4 regions of the Microbulbifer hydrolyticus genome follow, and region 1 is predicted to be linked to each of the others. Evidence: predicted binding sites of a transcription regulator. Region 1 holds the regulator's gene; each other region holds the start of a gene.
What was found. Region 1 encodes LexA, which represses DNA repair genes until DNA is damaged. Its sites were predicted from a motif close to ACTGTNTNTANANACAGT; they were not measured.
Positions count from the first base shown of each region.

Region 2: GTQ55_RS17140 (VRR-NUC domain-containing protein) is a predicted target of LexA. The motif match lies at 1,787-1,804, and genes of this name have one in related genera.
Region 3: recA (recombinase RecA) is a predicted target of LexA. The motif match lies at 1,709-1,726, and genes of this name have one in related genera.
Region 4: imuA (translesion DNA synthesis-associated protein ImuA) is a predicted target of LexA. The motif match lies at 2,135-2,152, and genes of this name have one in related genera.

Region 1 is NZ_CP047491.1:1,936,834-1,941,043, reverse strand. Features, by position in the region: gene GTQ55_RS08185 (TetR/AcrR family transcriptional regulator) at 1-112, opposite strand, end outside; gene GTQ55_RS08180 (DUF6763 family protein) at 386-718, shown strand; gene GTQ55_RS08175 (LOG family protein) at 775-1,416, opposite strand; gene lexA (transcriptional repressor LexA) at 1,634-2,242, shown strand; gene GTQ55_RS08165 (hypothetical protein) at 2,379-2,633, opposite strand; gene GTQ55_RS08160 (DUF6586 family protein) at 2,787-3,332, opposite strand; gene topA (type I DNA topoisomerase) at 3,341-4,210, opposite strand, start outside.
Region 2 is NZ_CP047491.1:4,064,624-4,068,833, reverse strand. Features, by position in the region: gene GTQ55_RS17145 (ATP-dependent DNA helicase) at 1-64, opposite strand, end outside; gene GTQ55_RS17140 (VRR-NUC domain-containing protein) at 61-1,728, opposite strand; gene GTQ55_RS17135 (vWA domain-containing protein) at 1,921-3,516, shown strand; gene GTQ55_RS17130 (zinc-binding dehydrogenase) at 3,587-4,210, shown strand, end outside.
Region 3 is NZ_CP047491.1:1,361,486-1,365,695, forward strand. Features, by position in the region: gene GTQ55_RS05715 (MaoC family dehydratase) at 140-1,036, shown strand; gene GTQ55_RS05720 (CinA family protein) at 1,119-1,631, shown strand; gene recA (recombinase RecA) at 1,781-2,824, shown strand; gene GTQ55_RS05730 (regulatory protein RecX) at 2,827-3,468, shown strand; gene glpK (glycerol kinase GlpK) at 3,532-4,210, shown strand, end outside.
Region 4 is NZ_CP047491.1:1,263,040-1,267,249, forward strand. Features, by position in the region: gene GTQ55_RS05285 (Y-family DNA polymerase) at 1-1,348, opposite strand, end outside; gene imuA (translesion DNA synthesis-associated protein ImuA) at 1,367-2,125, opposite strand; gene dcd (dCTP deaminase) at 2,282-2,851, shown strand; gene GTQ55_RS05300 (BaiN/RdsA family NAD(P)/FAD-dependent oxidoreductase) at 2,878-4,083, shown strand; gene GTQ55_RS05305 (hypothetical protein) at 4,095-4,210, shown strand, end outside.

The sequences.
Region 1 (4,210 bases):
TGACGCCTGCTGTACTGGTAATGGTTCGCAGAGAAGTCTCGGTAAACCCCCGCTCGGCAAAAAGCACCTCGGCGGCATCCAGTATACGGTTGACGGTATCCAGCTGACTCATACCCTGCTCACAGTAATTCAAACCAACAATTAAAACGTTTGTTTAAGTGCTGAGACTAGCATAGTCGCCCCCTCTCGCAATAGCTGGAACATTCCCCTCGCTTCGCGCGCAAGACGCCTTCTGACAATCCGATCACCTTCACAGCAACAACACCAAAAGCGAATCCGCGCGACTTTCGCGACCTGTCAGTTACCAAGCCACCGCATCGCACACTAGATTGAAAACAAGGGCTCGTACGCGCGCCATAATTCATTAACCCGGGAGGGCTGCATCATGGCAAGAATTGCTCCTGAGATTGGCAGCTGGTTTGAAAACTTTGACAGCGGAGACCTGTTTGAGGTGGTCGCAGTAGACCACCCCGGCCGCACCATCGAGATTCAGTATCTCGACGGGACACTGGGTGAGATCGACTTCCAGAGCTGGCCGCGGATGCCGGTCATTGGCGCCGCGGAACCGGAAGATGCGAACGCCGGTTACGGCACACTGGCAGAAGAAATGCAGGACGCTGAAGATGGGGGTTATCGGAGCCCCATTTTGTCCCCGGCGCAAAGCGCGATCGACAGGCTTGAAGGAGAGTCTTTTCCCGGCACCGACGAAGGTTTTTAACGGGAACCAATGAAACGCTCATACCGAACGTGAGCGGCAATCTAGCGGATACCGGATCAGGCGTCGCCATTTCGAATGTGTTCGATAATGATCTCCGCCGCCTCTTCTACGGTATCCACCAGGGTGAACAGGTCGAGATCGCCCGCATCGATACAGCCTCGCTCAAGCACGGTGTTTACCATCCAGTCTACCAGCCCCGCCCAGTAACGCTTGCCCACCAGTACAATCGGAAAGTGTCGTACTTTCTGGGTCTGTACCAGAGTCAAGGCTTCAAACAGTTCGTCCATGGTGCCGTATCCGCCGGGCATGGCAATGAACCCGACGGCGTGTTTGACGAACATGAATTTGCGTACAAAAAAGTAACGGAAGTTCAGATTGATATCCAGGTAGGCGTTGGGCACTTGCTCGAACGGCAGCTCTATATTCAGCCCGATCGATGCGCCACACTGGGTAAACGCACCGCGATTGCTCGCTTCCATAATTCCCGGCCCGCCGCCGGTCATGACTGGCACACCCTCGCTCGCCAAGAGCTCGCCGAGGCGCACCGCTTGCTGGTACTCAGCAGCTTCTTCGGGAAATCTCGCACTTCCGAAAACGGTAACCGCACCCTTCAGGGTAATCAGGCGCTCTATTCCATCTACGAGCTCAGATTGAATACGCAGCACGCGCCACGCTTCCGGCATTTTTGCATCCAGCATATGCCTTCTCCTTATCGCTATTCGCGGCTTGTTCTGACCGCCACTCTTTCGCCGCAGACATAAAATTCCACAAGTCTCCCCAAGTCTAGCAGTAATCGGCTCGTGCCCCTTAAGATTGCGCACCCGCCAAATCTGTATATAATCACAGCACCTGTATAAAAACACAGACTCAGGGAATACGGGTATACGGGAACACTGACATAACAGGAACGAGCCCATGACAAACCTTACTGCGCGCCAGGCCCAGGTACTCGAGTTGATCAAAACTTACCTGGACGACACCGGATACCCGCCCACCCGAGCGGAAATTGCAAAGCAGCTCGGCTTCCGCTCACCCAACGCGGCGGAAGAACATTTGAAAGCGCTGGCGCGCAAAGGTGCGATCGAAATGGTCGCCGGTGCGTCACGCGGCATCCGGATACCGGACTACCAGAGCGGGCTTCCGATCGTCGGTCGCGTGGCCGCCGGCAACCCGATACTGGCGGAAGAAAACATCGAGGAATACTGTGAGATCCCCGCTGAGTTTTTTCACCCACCCGCCGACTACCTGCTTCGGGTTCACGGTATGAGCATGAAAGATGCCGGCATACTCGATGGCGACCTGCTCGCGGTTCAACGCACCGATAACATCCGCAACGGGCAGATCGTGGTGGCACGCATTGAAGATGAAGTGACGGTCAAGCGCTTCAAACGCCGGGGCAATCAGGCGACCATACAGCTGATGCCGGAGAATGAAGAGTTTGACGTGATTGAAGTGGATATGCGCGACAGAAGCTTCGCAATCGAGGGCCTCGCGGTTGGCGTGATCCGCCAGAACCCGGTGTAAACAAAAACGGGCAGTCGATCGTCAGATGGCTATTGCGATTGCTTAAGACATAAAAAAACAGGGCTCAGGGCCCTGTTTTTTTATGCATCCAATATGGAGATCTGCCGGCCGCTTGCGACTCAGCAGGTGCCGGGGTTTAGTGGATCGTGTGCTCGGTAATATCCACTTCTTCCTCCTCAAAGGGTTCCGGCTCCAGGTCGTTGATCTCCTGTACCGCCTCAATGCCCGCTTCCAGCATGGCGCGCGCTATGGTCACCTTGTGCTCACGCAGGAACTCGAGACTCTCGGCAGAAAAATGGATACGCACCAACGGATCGTCCTTGTGACCTGCGCGTCGCAACGCCACATCACCATTGGACAACTCGATGATTTCGTAGGTCTCAGAAGACATTCATTTCTCCACAAACTTCCCAGGAACCGCGTGCCAGGCACCGCACAATTTGGGGCAGTGTAACACAGGGAGAAGTGATTAATCAGCGGACACGGCCCCTGACCATGGACGCCATAGGGCCCCAGAGTTCGCACCGGCCGAAGCGGCCAACCTTCACCACTCCTCACCATGCGCACGCTGACGCTGCACCAGCTCATTGAGAGCGCGAAGCCACTTTTCCAGCGCTTCATGGCCAAGCGGTTCTGGCGCGCGCCGATCGAGCTGCTGTAGAGGGATGAGGCTTTGCCCCCCCGCCGCGTCGACCGCGGAAGCGGCGGGCTGCTGAGCGGTACCCGTGGCCGGTTGCCACAGGGCCTGCCAGGCTGCCGCCATCGACTGAAACCAACTATCCGGGTTTTCGGCGAGGCTCACCAGCTCGTTCACCTCAGCACTGAATTTGCCTCTGGCGGAGACCAGCTGCGCCAGCGCGTGTGCGGTTTCCGGCTCGCCGCCCGGACCAAACCCCAACTGCAGCTGTTGCCCCTGCTCCGCGAGAAACGCCTTATAGGCACGCCACAGCTGGAGCAGCGCTGCTTCGTGCTGGGCGCTCTCGTACAGGGCCTGCTGACTGCCTGCCCCCTCTGGCGAGGCCAGAGAGTGCAGAATCAGCTGGGCTTTTCGCAGCGCCGACGCCACTGCGCAGGTATATGGATTGCTCACCGGTCTACCTACTTGGCGGGCGCTTTTTTAGAGGGCGCCTTTTTCGCGGCGGCCTTCTTTTTCGCCGGTGCTTTTTTCTTCGCAGCAGCTTTTTTCTTGACTGCCGGTTTCTTCTTCGCCGGCTCTTCTACCTGCCACTTGCCGTCGCGATAGAACGCTTTCCAACCGGTTGCCTTGCCCTCTTCCTCAGACTGCACGTACTGTTCCTGGGTCTTGCGGCTGAAGCGCACCACGGTGTCGCGGCCTTCATTGTCTTCCACAGGCGCCGAGAACAGGAAGCTGTACTTCGGATCAATCTCGTCTTTGTGCGGCAACAGTTCCTTGATCAACGGCGCACGGGTCTCCCGGTTTTTCGGGAACTGGCTCGCTGCGAGGAACAGTCCTGAGGCGCCATCGCGAAGAATGTAGGTATCTTCCACCTTCTCGCACGGAAGCTCGGGCATCGGAACCGGGTCCATTTTCGGCGGTGCCGGCTGGCCACTTTTCAACAGTTTGCGGGTATTTTTACAGGTCTCGCTGGTGCAACCGAAATACTTGCCGAAACGGCCCGATTTCAACTGCATGTCCGCACCGCATTTGTCGCACTCGATCACCGGGCCGTCATAACCCTTGATCTTGAATGTGCCCTTCTCCACCTCAAACCCGGGGCAATCCGGGTTATTACCGCAAATATGCAATTTGCGATGCTCGTCCACCAGGTAGCTGTCCATGGCGGTACCGCATTTGCCGCAACGGCGTTTTTCGCGCAGCTGCCGGGTTTCCGCATCCTCGTCCTTGTCCGCGTCAACCGCTTCCTCACCGGACACCAGGTTCATGGTGTTGGTGCAACGCTCTTTGGGCGGCAGTGCATAGCCGGAACAGCCAAGGAAAACCCCGGT
Region 2 (4,210 bases), 2.1 Mb from region 1:
CGGACAGCGACAGCGTATCGTCGCGTCCGGTTTGCACTTGTGTCTCGGTTCCGGTCTCGCTCACTGCGCTGTCCACTCTACATGCAGTACACGATGCGGTATCTGGTGTCTGGCGAAAAAGGCCAGCCAGCGCTGCTGGTTTTGTTGCAGGCGATCGCCGGGGCCTTTGACCTCCACCAGCTCGTAGTTGCCCTGCTCCGGAAACAGGATCAGGTCGGGCAGCCCACTGCGGTGGTGGGCGATATCGCCCAACAGCCGGCGGAACAAGACCTGCCAGTGCGGTACCGGAATCCGCTCCAGTGCCAGCGTCAGCAGGGATTCCGGCAGGGCGTCCCAGGCGGTCAGCGGATTGGCGATACCCCACTTGTCGTGGTAGTGCCGCCACACCCGCTGCTTCAGAGATTTCTCGTTGAGCGCTGCCAGGCGCTGTTCAAACGCGGCGCGACGCTGTGGATAAAAATCTGCGCTGCGAAAATCACTCGGGGCAATCTGGAACGGATTGAAAAAGGCACCGGGCACCGGGGCAAACAGGATGTCCCACACATACAGCCCGAGCACCCCGTTTATCAGGGTGTTTTCCACATAAAAGCACTGGTTGCCCGGCGCGCGCTGCACGAGATGGTCGGCGGCGAGAGTCTCCACCCGCTGCCGAGCGGCTGGCAGGGCCACGGTTTCCGTGGGCGGAACATGTCGCTGCGGCGCGACCCAGCCTTCGGTCTCTCCGGCTTTTTTTGCGGTGCGGAAGCCGAAGCGCTCGGCGAATTCGCGCTCTTCCTCGTGGTGGGGGGCGGCAAGAATCTCGCGGCAAAGCGCGAGCCCCTGCGGAGTGTCACCGCGCGCAATCGCGATGCGCGCCCGACGCTCGCGGGCCGGCGGGCGGCTGCACTGGCGATACAGGTGGTCGGCCTCGCTCAGCGCGTCGAGTCGTTCCAGTTGCCGGGCCAGCGTCAGGCGCAGGCGATCCAGGCGGCGGTGCAGGGTGCTATCACCGTCGATGCCCTCTGGCAATTGTGCTGCGAGTGCGGTGATCTCGTCGATTCCGCCGACCAGGGCGAACTCTGCCTCCTTTACGCAGTCGTAATAGCGCAGGTGTTGCTCCAGCTGCGCGCGGGTCTGGAACGGCAGCTGTTCGCGCTCCAGCGGATACTGCTCATAGCGGAACAGCCCCAGGTCCCGCAGCACATAGTCCGTGAGATCCTGGTTCAGGTTGCCGAAAAACAGCAGTTTGAAGGTCTGGAAATGTTCCGCCCCCTGTACCGCCAGCACCGTTTCGCTGTCGGTTAGTTGCGACCGCACCGCATCGGCGTCCTGCTGTAGCAGCGCCTGCTCCAGTGCCGCGCGCTTCAGCGCCTTTGGCAATACTTCGATGCTGCTGTCGGACAGCTCGCTCTTGGTAAACAGCGGCAGCAGTTCCGCCAGCGGGAGGGGCGGGTCGCGCTGTAGCAGATCGGCATTGACCAGGGCTTCCGCGGCCGTGGGCAGGTCACCGATCTCGTCGTAGGCGAGCTTGTGCAGGCGGAACAGGGCACCGGCGCTGGAGGCGACACCTTTGCGGGAGAGCAGCCGCACATACAGCCGCTGGCTGTCGGTGTTCAGCGCGCGAAACTCGTTGTAAAAATGGCGCTCTGAATCTGACAGCAGGTTTTCATAGCGCGCCACCACAAAGTCCACCAGTGCGTGGAAGTTGCCGAGGTAATAATCCGGTGCCAGTTCGATGGGATCGGCCATGGGGGTGGAATCAGCGCTTGAAATTGAACGTTTCGAACGGGCTTTGCGATCACCCTGAACTGTATGGTTATACAGGAATGGCCGCGTGCGAACAAACCCGTTTGCGACCGTTTGGCCACTCAAGCTGGCAATTGTTGATGGGCCTTGCGAAACTCGGTCCACAGCCCGGGAATACACATCAAGAGGGACTTTATGAACATTCGATTGGCCACCCCACTGATACTGACCACCGCCCTGACGCTGGCAATTGCCGCCTGCACTTCAATCGACACGGACGATACTGCAGCATATGTCGTCGAGCAAAGCCCGGTACCCATACTCCATCCGGAACCTGAGCAAGAAAAATATCAGAAGCTGGAGACCCGCCAGGTAAAACTGGTGCGTGAAGAACCGGTGTCCACCTTTGCCCTGGACGTGGACACCGGTGGCTACAGCAATGTGCGCCGATTCCTGAGCGCCGGACAGCTGCCACCCAGGGATGCGGTGCGTCTTGAAGAGCTGGTCAATTATTTCAACTACGACTTCGCTGACTCCGGAAATGCGAGCAGGCCCCCTGAGGGTGGCGACTTTTCCGTGCACTTTGACCTCTCACGCGCACCGTGGGACGCGGAGCGCGCGCTGTTTTCCATCGGCGTGAAAGCACGCGAGATACCTATGGACAAGGTGCCGCCAGTCAATCTGGTGTTCCTGATCGACTCTTCCGGTTCCATGGCTCAGCCGAACAAGTTGCCATTACTGCAGCAGGCCTACCGCCTGCTGGCCAAACAGCTGCGTGCAGAAGACTCGGTAAGCATTGTGACCTATGCGGGTAGTGCGGGCCTGGTGTTGGAACCGACGCCCGGTGACCAGAAAACCAGGATCCTGCAGGCCATCGATCGCCTGCAGGCGGGTGGCTCCACCAATGGGGCCGGAGGAATCGAGCTTGCCTACTCGGTTGCAAAACAGGCATTCAAGCAAGACGGGGTCAACCGCATCCTGCTGGCTACCGATGGCGATTTCAATGTCGGTATCAGCGATGTGGAAACGCTCAAGCAGCGCATAGCGCGTGGTCGCAAAAGTGGTGTGCAGTTCAGTGCCCTCGGCTTTGGTATGGGTAACTACCGTGAGGAAATTGTCGAGCAGCTCACCAACGTCGGCGACGGCAGCTACGCCTATATCGATACAATTTACGAAGCCAATCGCGTGCTGGTGGAGCAGCTCTCGGGCACGCTGTTTACCGTCGCCAAAGATGCCAAGGTGCAGGTGGAGTTCAATCCCGCTCGTGTGCAAGAATATCGTCTGCTCGGTTATGAGAACCGTCGCCTCAACCGCGAAGATTTCAACAACGATGCCAAAGACTCCGGCGATATCGGTGCCGGCCACTCGGTCGTGGCGCTTTACGAGCTGACACTGGCTGGCGATACGCCGCGGGTGGACCCGCTGCGTTACGGAGGTAACTCAACCGAGCCGCAGACTGCGATCCGTGATGAGTTGGCCACGGTAAAAGTGCGTTATAAAAAGCCCGGCCAGGAAGAAAGCACGCTCAAGGTTTGGAACCTCGCACCGCAGGTAAAACCATTATCTGAAGCCCAGGTTGACCTTCAATTCGCCACCGCCGTAGCCGGTTTTGGTTTGCTGCTGCGCGCGGAACCCTTGAGCGAGTTCGACTATGACGACGTCGCCGCTTTGGCGCAGCTTGCCCGCGGCGAGGATTTCAGCGGTGATCGCGCCGAATTTGTCCGTCTGGTAAAGACGGCGAGCGCGCTTGCCAGTGCGCAACCCGCTGTCAACAGTGTTCAGGCGGACTAAGTTACATGGTGTTAGCGGCATACCGCGAATACGCGACTTTGCAGTGTGAAGCGGCAAAGGTGACCTACGAATGATCGAGACCCGGAAAGTCTGGCGCACCGAAAAGGCGGGAGCCATCAGCAGTCTCAAGCTGCTGGAGGAGCCGCTTGCGCGTCTGGCAGACGATAATATCCGGATTCAGGTGCGCGCCGTCGGTCTGAACTTTGCCGATATTTTTGCACTCACCGGACTTTATTCGGCAACACCCGAGGGCAGCTTTATTCCCGGGCTGGAGTTTTCGGGGGTGGTTTCCGGGCTGGGAAAAACTGCACAAACCGATTTGAAAGTGGGAGATCGGGTCTACGGATGTACCCGTTTCGGCGGTTATGCCTCGGTGGTCGATGTTCCTCCGCAACACTGTCGAAAGATTCCCGACGCCTGGAGCTTCGCCGAGGGTGCAGCCTTTCCCGCCCAGAGCCTGACCGCCTACTATGCCCTCACCAATCTCGCCGCGGTAAAGCCCGATCAGCTCGTGTTGATCCAGAGTGCCGCCGGCGGCGTTGGGCTTCAGGCGATGCGAATGACAAAAGCCATGGGCGCAACTCCCGTTGGCACCGTGAGCTCGGAAAGCAAACGACGGTTCCTCGCCGAGCACGGCTTTGATGAGGTCATTGTGCGGGGCGATGATTTTGCCAAACAGTTGCACGAGCAGCTC
Region 3 (4,210 bases), 580 kb from region 1:
GGTTTTGTCATTTTTACGGCACCACTCTTTGGCAGAATGGAGCGCGGGGTACCTCTCAACCCCTGATTCGACTTATGATGCGGAGTCAACCCAGATCATGCCCAGAATGACGACTGCGCTTGGCGCAGAAAGCAGGCCCATGCCATTACAGATTCAACTCAGCGCACGTCCTTCGGTATTGCCGCTCTATTTTCGCGCCCTCACCGCGCGTAAGCCGGGACAGTTGACCGGCGGCAGTGAGGCGGTGCTCGCCACCGTCAGCCTGCAAAAGCAGAGACTGGATACCGGACACCTCCGGGACTACCGGGCTGTTTGCGGTTTTGAGTCCGGGGCCTCTGTGCCGGCGACCTATCCATTTGTTCTCGCCATGCCCTTGCAGTTGAACCTGCTGGTGTCGGAGGCGTTTCCATTTCCGGTATTGGGGGTGGTACATGTGCGCAATCGCATCCGTCAGTTCCGGCGACTGGCCGAGCACGAGCTGCTGGATATACAGTGCGAGCTGATGGCGCCGGTGGCGGTAAAGCGGGGCTATGAGTTTGACCTGGTGACCCGGGTACATGTGGCCGGCGAACTGGTATGGGAGTGCATGAGTACGCTGTTGAGCCGATCGAAACAGCAGCGCAAACCAGACGAAGTGGCCAACCGTCGTCGGCGAAACCTTGAGGCTGTTGAAGTGGCGGAGGGCCATTCGCTGAAGTGGCATCTGCCCGCGGATACAGGGCGACGCTATGCACGGGTTTCCGGCGACCGCAACCCGATCCATCTTTTCGCCTCCACGGCGAAGCTGTTTGGTTTCCCTCGCGCAATCGCGCACGGTATGTGGCTGAAGGCGCATTGCCTGGCGTCACTGGAGGCCGCAGTGGCCGATACCTCGCTGTGGGATAGCGTCGATTTCAGCGTCGAGTTCAAAAAGCCGGTGTTGCTGCCATCTTCGGTCACATTGCAGTATATGCGGGTGGAGTCGGGCCTGCGGTTTAGCCTGGTGGACGCGCATGGAAAGCGGGCGCATTTGTGCGGTCGAATCGAGCAGATCTGATTTTCCCGCTGGATGTGGTTCGGTCGTTCTGGTCCGGTCCGATGGCGGCCCGGAATATTGGCCTAGGTATTAAGGAGAGGGTGTGGATTCGCAGATTCTGCAGCTGGCGGAAAGCCTTGGTGAGAAACTTCAGCGTCTAGGGTGGAAGGTGACCGCCGCGGAGTCCTGCACTGGCGGCGCCATTGCGGCAGCGATTACCTCTGCCGCGGGCGCTTCCGCCTGGTTCGAAGGTTCCGTGGTGTCTTACGCGGATCGTATCAAGCGCGATTTCCTCGGCGTTGACCGGAAAGACCTTGAGGAGTTTGGTGCGGTCAGCGAGGCTGTAGTGCGGCAGATGGCAGTCGGCGTGCTCAACCGGCTGGACGCGAACCTCGCGGTGGCAGTGAGTGGCATCGCGGGGCCAGATGGCGGTAGCGAAGAAAAACCTGTCGGCACGGTATGGATTGGTTGGGCCCACGGTGAGGGGCAGGAACCTGTCCAGGCCGATGCGCGCCTGTTGCACTTTGAAGGAAACCGTGCCCAGATCCAGTCCCAGACGGTGATCGAAGCCCTCAGGGGAATGCTCGAAATTGCCGAGTTACACTGCAAGCGCTGATCGCAATCGCTGAATGGCGTGCTTCCCGGATCGGGTCGCAGAGGCCCCCCGCGGGTGGCGACCATCAATTCCGGATTACTGGTTGCTTATACAGTAATTTTTCTCTAAGCTCCCTCCCATAAGCAAACTTCAAGTACATGGGAAGGGTCATGGATTCCAACAAAGACAAGGCTTTACAGGCGGCGCTGTCACAGATCGAGCGTCAGTTCGGCAAGGGCACCGTCATGCGCATGGGGGATAAAGAGCGTGTGCGTATCCCCGCGATCTCCACCGGCTCCCTGGGCCTGGATGTGGCGCTGGGTATTGGCGGTCTGCCCCGCGGGCGTATTGTTGAGATCTACGGTCCGGAATCCTCCGGTAAAACCACCCTGACCCTTCAGGTTATCGCGGAGGCCCAGCGCAAGGGCGGCACCTGTGCCTTTGTGGACGCGGAGCACGCACTGGACCCGATTTACGCCGAGAAGCTCGGCGTAAATGTTGATGAACTGATTGTGTCCCAGCCGGATACCGGTGAGCAGGCACTGGAAGTGGCCGATATGCTGGTGCGCTCCGGTGCCGTGGATGTGCTGGTTGTGGACTCCGTGGCGGCACTGACGCCGCGTGCGGAGATTGAAGGCGAGATGGGCGATTCCCACGTGGGCCTGCAGGCCCGCCTGATGTCCCAGGCGCTGCGCAAGCTGACCGGTAACATCAAGAACACCAACACCCTCTGCGTATTCATCAACCAGATCCGTATGAAGATCGGCGTGATGTTTGGTTCGCCCGAAACCACCACCGGCGGTAACGCGCTGAAGTTCTACTCCTCCGTACGCCTGGATATCCGTCGTATCGGCGCGGTGAAAGAGGGTGACGAAGTGGTTGGTAACGAAACGCGTGTCAAGGTCGTCAAGAACAAGGTGGCGCCGCCGTTCAAACAGACCGAATTCCAGATCCTGTACGGTGAAGGCATCAATATGCTGGGTGAAATCATCGACTACGGCGTGAAGATGGGGCTGGTGGACAAAGCCGGAGCCTGGTACAGCTACAAGGGCGACAAGATCGGCCAGGGCAAGGCCAACGCGGTCAAGTTCCTGAAGGAAAATACCGATATCCGCAACGACATTGAGTCCCAGCTGCGGGCCCAGCTTCTGGGTGATGTGACGGACGCAAAGCCGGACGCACAGCCGGAAGCGCTGGAAGCTGCGGAAGACTGATCTTGTCTTTTCCCGACGATAACTCCGGTGGCCAGCCCTCCTGGCTGCCGGATATTTCTGAACCCGATTCCCTAGATACTCCCCACTCCCCCGATACTCACAAAACCGCCGGCTCCGCCGAAGTCTCGCGGGAATCCGCTGACGCGTTCCAGGCCCTGTTCAACAGCGCACTGGAGCTACTATCTCGCCGCGAGCACTCCTGCCACGAGCTGCGCCAGAAACTGGGCAAAAAGTACCCGCTTGGTGATTTTGACGCTCTGTTGCTGAGGCTGCAGGAGCTTAATTACCAGTCTGACCAGCGCTTTGCGGAAGTATTTTGCCGTTCCCGTGTCCAGCGCGGGCAGGGGCCGCTGAGGATTCGTCAGGAGCTGCAGTTACGGGGGATTCATTCGTCGCTGGCCCAGGCGGCGATGGACCAGTTACAGGAGGATGTGGACTGGTTCGAGCTGGCGCTGGAGCAATTGCAGCGCAAGTTCCGGCGCCCAATCGACCCCTCCCTCGAGCGACAGCAGGAGATGAAAGAGCGCGCCCGCCGGCAACGCTACCTTGCCTACCGTGGTTTTCTCAGCGATGCCATTCAGTACGCAATCGCCGAGCTGGATGCCGCTGGCGACTCCGGACACGGGGCTGAGACGGGGTTGTAGGGAGCGTATATACTGGCTGGAGAGTAAACGGTCTACACAATCAATAATGAAAAGTGAGCCGCGATGATTCTCTCTATTGACCAGGGTACAACGGGTACCACGGCGTTTGTCTTTGATGCTGACGGCCAGCTGCGCGGCCGCAGTTATTCCGAATTCCCCCAGTATTATCCGCGTCCCGGTTGGGTCGAACACGACGCCGAGGAAATCTGGCAGGTCACGCTCAGGGTCTGTGCCGCGGCCCTTCAGCGCTCAGGTGTGGATGCGCGTGAGCTGACGGCACTGGGGATCACCAATCAGCGGGAAACCACCATTCTGTGGGATCGCCACACTGGCGAGCCGGTGCATCGCGCCATCGTCTGGCAGTGCCGGCGTTCCGCCGAAATCTGCAGTGAGTTACGGGAGGCTGGTGCCGAGTCCATGGTGCGGGCCAAAACCGGGCTGTTGCTGGATGCCTACTTTTCCGCCAGCAAGCTGCGCTGGATTTTCCAGCACTCGCCCGACCTGTATCGCCGTGCGGTGGCAGGTGAGCTCTGCTTCGGCACGGTCGACAGCTGGCTGATCTGGCGTCTCACCGGTGGCCGGTCCCATCTTACCGATCACACCAACGCCAGCAGAACCCTGCTCTACGATCTGGACCGCCGCCAGTGGGACAGTGAGTTGCTGAAACTGTTCGGCTGCCCGCCCTCGATCCTTCCGGAAATTCGTCCCTCTGCCGGGATGTTTGCCACCACCGACCCGGCCG
Region 4 (4,210 bases), 670 kb from region 1:
AAAACAGTTTGTGATCCCGCTGCTGGATTCTGTCCGGCCTGGGCAGCAGCCAGCTTGGGCGGGGGGCATTGATGGGGCTTAGCTGGTGGCCTTGGGGTTTGCTTTGCAGGCTGAGGCTATCTGCGCTGGTCCAGGCCTGTTCCGGCAGGTAGCTCTCCTTCAGCGTGACACCGGACAGGGCCTGGTGACCGAGACGGGCTTTAAGCTTGTCGATCAGCTGGTAGCTGTCGTGCAGTTTGCTGCCTTCATCAAAAAGGTCTTCGCGCAGGCTGTGCGCTTCCAGCGAGCGCAGCTGCTCGCATTTGAGCGTTAGTGCCTGTATGGGCTCCGGTAATTCCACCCGTTCCAGTTGCAGCTTGGTGAGGGCAATCAGCCGCTGCGGATCCAGCAGTGGACGGGAAATTTCCACGTTCACCTCCTGGCTGCCACGGCTGCCAAAATCGAGAATCCAGCACAGCCGCTGGCTGTAGAGCTGGCGACGCTGCAGCTGCCGGCAGAGCTCGCGCACCAGACGCCCGGCGGGAAACAGCAACTGCTCGCTGTTATCCAGGGGGCTGGGGAAAAAGAGCGCACTGTGGAACTCCGGGGGCGGCTCGTAGCTGGGAACCGGGTCCGGGCGGGTGCCATTGAGGCGCGCGAGATACTCGATAAAACCGCGGCCGAAACGGTTGCCGACTTCGGACAGCGGAATCGCCAGCAACTGGCTCACCCGTTTGATCCCACAGGCATAGAGCTTGGCAATGGCCTTGTTGCTGCAGTCCAGCAGCTTGCTGGGGGCGAAGCTGATCCACTGGCGCCACTGCTGTGGTGTGGGTGCAGCCTTGGCCTCCGCCAGCCACTGGCGATGTTCCGGCAGCTGGCTGAGCAGGTGCGCCGCGCTGGGGCTGTGGCCCAGCCCCATAACATGACCGATGCGCATTTTGTGCAGCTCTTTACGCAGTTGCTGCAGGAGCGGGGCCAGTCCACCGCTGGCCTTGAGGCTGCCACTCAGTTCCAGAAACAGGCAGGCGGTATCGTCATCCGGTGCCTGCCGGGTTTTGCTGCCCTTGCCGGGTACACTACTGCGGGGGGAGACGACCGGGGTAAAGCTGTAGCCCCACTGGGCCAGCTGTTGCAGCAGCTGGGCTTCCCGTTCCAGGTCCCGCTCGAGCAACGTCAGTGCCGGGCAGTAGGCACAGGCGGTGGGAATGGTGAGGCCCGCGCAGACATTGTGTGTGCGGGCGATGGCATTAGCGGCCTGTATCAGGTTGCCCTGGGAAACAGCAAGCGGGGTCTGGTCCCCGGCGCGGTGCGCGCGGGTCAGTGCTTCCAGGGGTAGCTGCGGGAACTGGATACAAAGCCAGAGCATAGCGGGCTCCTGTGGGGATCAGTGCAGCGGCTGGTCACGGCGGACCAGATCCGGGCTGCGGGCCAGGTGTAGGCGCTGGCCGGATTTGCCATTGAGCTGCTTGAGCAGCTGTAGCGCCAGCTGCTCGCCATCGCTCTGCAGTTTCAGCCGGAGACTGGCGGGGGAGGGGCTGTCGGCGACCGAACCGGGGCGGAAGTGGAAGTGCAGGCAGTCGCCGTCGCGGGCGGCAATCTGCAGCCGGCGCAGGTCCTTGTCTGCCGGCATTTCCCGTCCCTGCCAGTTCACCAGCGCTCCGCAGGCGCCGGATTGCAGAGACTGCTCCGCCGCCCATAACTGATCGCGCTGCCCCCTGGGGTGCAGGATCAGCAGTTTTTCCAGCTGTACACCGGCCTGTACCAGTGCCGGTGCGTAGGGGATATGGGGCGGATTGACCAGAATCACCATGCGGTTCTGGCGGGTCATTTCCGCGAGTGCGGTCAGGATCAGGGACATCTCCCCGATACCCGCCTTGTCGACCAGCAATTCTGTCGTGGCTCCCCGGGGCCAGCCGCGGCTGGCGAGCAGGGCATCGAAGCCGCGATAGCCGGTGGTGATACCGGTGCGGAGCTGACGCTGGCGATTGGCCAGTTGCCAGATGTCGGGCCGGGTCAGCAACTGTTGTAGCGGCTGGCTGTCGGCCTGTTCACTTAACTGCTTGTTTTGCATGAAGTTTTCGGCGCTGTTCACGATCGGCTTGCTCCGCACGGGCTTTTGAAACGGGTTTAACTGGATGTGCATACAGTATCTACTGTCAATTTATACAGTAGTCATCCAGTGGCGGCAAGCCCGTACCAGATAGAGTGGCACTTTTTTGCACAGGGCAAACCGGCTATGATTCGGCCTCTTTAAGTGACCGCCAGAATTGAACCGATACCAGGTAAGTGAGGAGACAGGGTGAGCATCAAATCCGATAAGTGGATTCGCCGTATGGCAGAGAGCGAGGGCATGATCGAGCCCTTCGAGCCGGGCCAGGTACGTCACGGTCTATCGGGCGATCGCCTGATTTCCTACGGCACTTCCAGTTACGGCTACGATGTGCGCTGTGCCAGTGAGTTCAAGATCTTCACCAACGTGCATTCCGCCACCGTGGACCCGAAGGCGTTCGATGAAGACAGCTTCGTGGATGTGCAGGGCGATTACTGCGTCATCCCCCCCAACTCCTTTGCCCTGGCGCGCACCGTGGAATATTTCCGCATCCCGCGCTCGGTTCTGACCATCTGCCTCGGCAAGTCCACCTACGCTCGCTGCGGTATCATCGTGAATGTGACGCCGCTGGAGCCGGAGTGGGAAGGGCACGTAACCCTGGAGTTCTCCAATACCACCAACCTGCCGGCGAAGATCTACGCGAATGAAGGTGTGGCACAGATGCTGTTCTTCGAATCCGATGAGATCTGCGATGTGTCCTACAAGGATCGCGGCGGCAAATACCAGGGCCAGCGCGGCGTCACCCTGCCCAAGACCTGATCGCCCAACCTGACAAATACACTGCCATGACAGACTTTCCCGCCCAGGCCGATGTACTGATCATCGGCGCCGGCGCCGCCGGCCTGATGTGCGCGGCGGTGGCGGGCAAGCGTGGCCGCAGTGTGCTGGTGCTGGACCACGCCAACAAGGTCGGCAAGAAAATCCTGATGTCCGGTGGCGGCCGCTGCAATTTCACCAATCTGTACACGGCGCCGGACAACTTCTACAGCGAAAACCCCCATTTCTGTAAATCCGCCCTGGCCCGCTACACCCAGTGGGACTTTATTGCCCTGGTGGAAAAGCACGGCATTCCCTACCACGAGAAAACCCTGGGCCAGCTGTTCTGCGACAACAAGTCCCGGGATATCGTCGATCTGCTACTGGCGGAATGCCGCGAGGCAAAGGTACAGATCCGCACCCGCTGCGAGATCCAGCGTATCGAGCCCATCGCGGGGGAAGGAAAAAAAGGGTTTGAGGTACATACCGCCCTCGGCCGGGTGGTCTGTGAATCCCTTGTGATCGCCACCGGAGGCCTGTCGATTCCCACCATGGGTGCGACCGGTTTTGGCTACGAAGTTGCCCGTCAATTTGGTCACAATATCATTCCTACCCGAGCGGCACTGGTGCCCTTTACCCTGAACAAGCGCGCACTGGCGCGGCAGCAGGAGTTGCCCGGGACTTCCCTGGCGGTAAACGCCAGCTGTGATCAGGGACACTTTCACGAACAGATGCTGTTTACCCACAAGGGGTTGAGTGGTCCTGCGGTGCTGCAGATTTCCAGTTACTGGCGCGAGGGAAAGCCGGTCGAATTTGACCTGGCCCCGGGGGTTGATCTGCCGGAGTGGCTCAGTGAGCAGCGCGGAAAAAAACCGGAAAGTTTCCTGCACACGGTGCTGGCGGAAATCTGGAGCAAAAAGCTGGTGCAGTTTTTTCTGCAGAGAAATGGACTGGAAAGCAAGCCCCTGAAACAGTACAGCGACAATGCCTTGCAGGATGTGGGGGCCAAACTTCAGACTTGGACACTGGTGCCCGAGGGCACCGAAGGCTACCGCACTGCGGAAGTGACTCTCGGTGGGGTGGATACCAATGAGGTTTCGTCCCGCAGTATGGAAAGCCAGAAACAGTCAGGGCTGTATTTCATCGGTGAAGTACTGGACGTGACCGGCTGGCTGGGTGGCTTCAATTTTCAGTGGGCTTGGGCTTCTGCCCATGCCGCCGGTGGTGAGGCCTGAAGGGGAAAAATATGGGTGATGTTCTGCCGTTCGAGCGCAAGACCGTGTGGGAAAAACACAAGGGTAGCAGCCTGTGCCGCGATGGGTTCCACAAGTGGGTGGTAGTGACAGAGCGCAAGTTTGATGT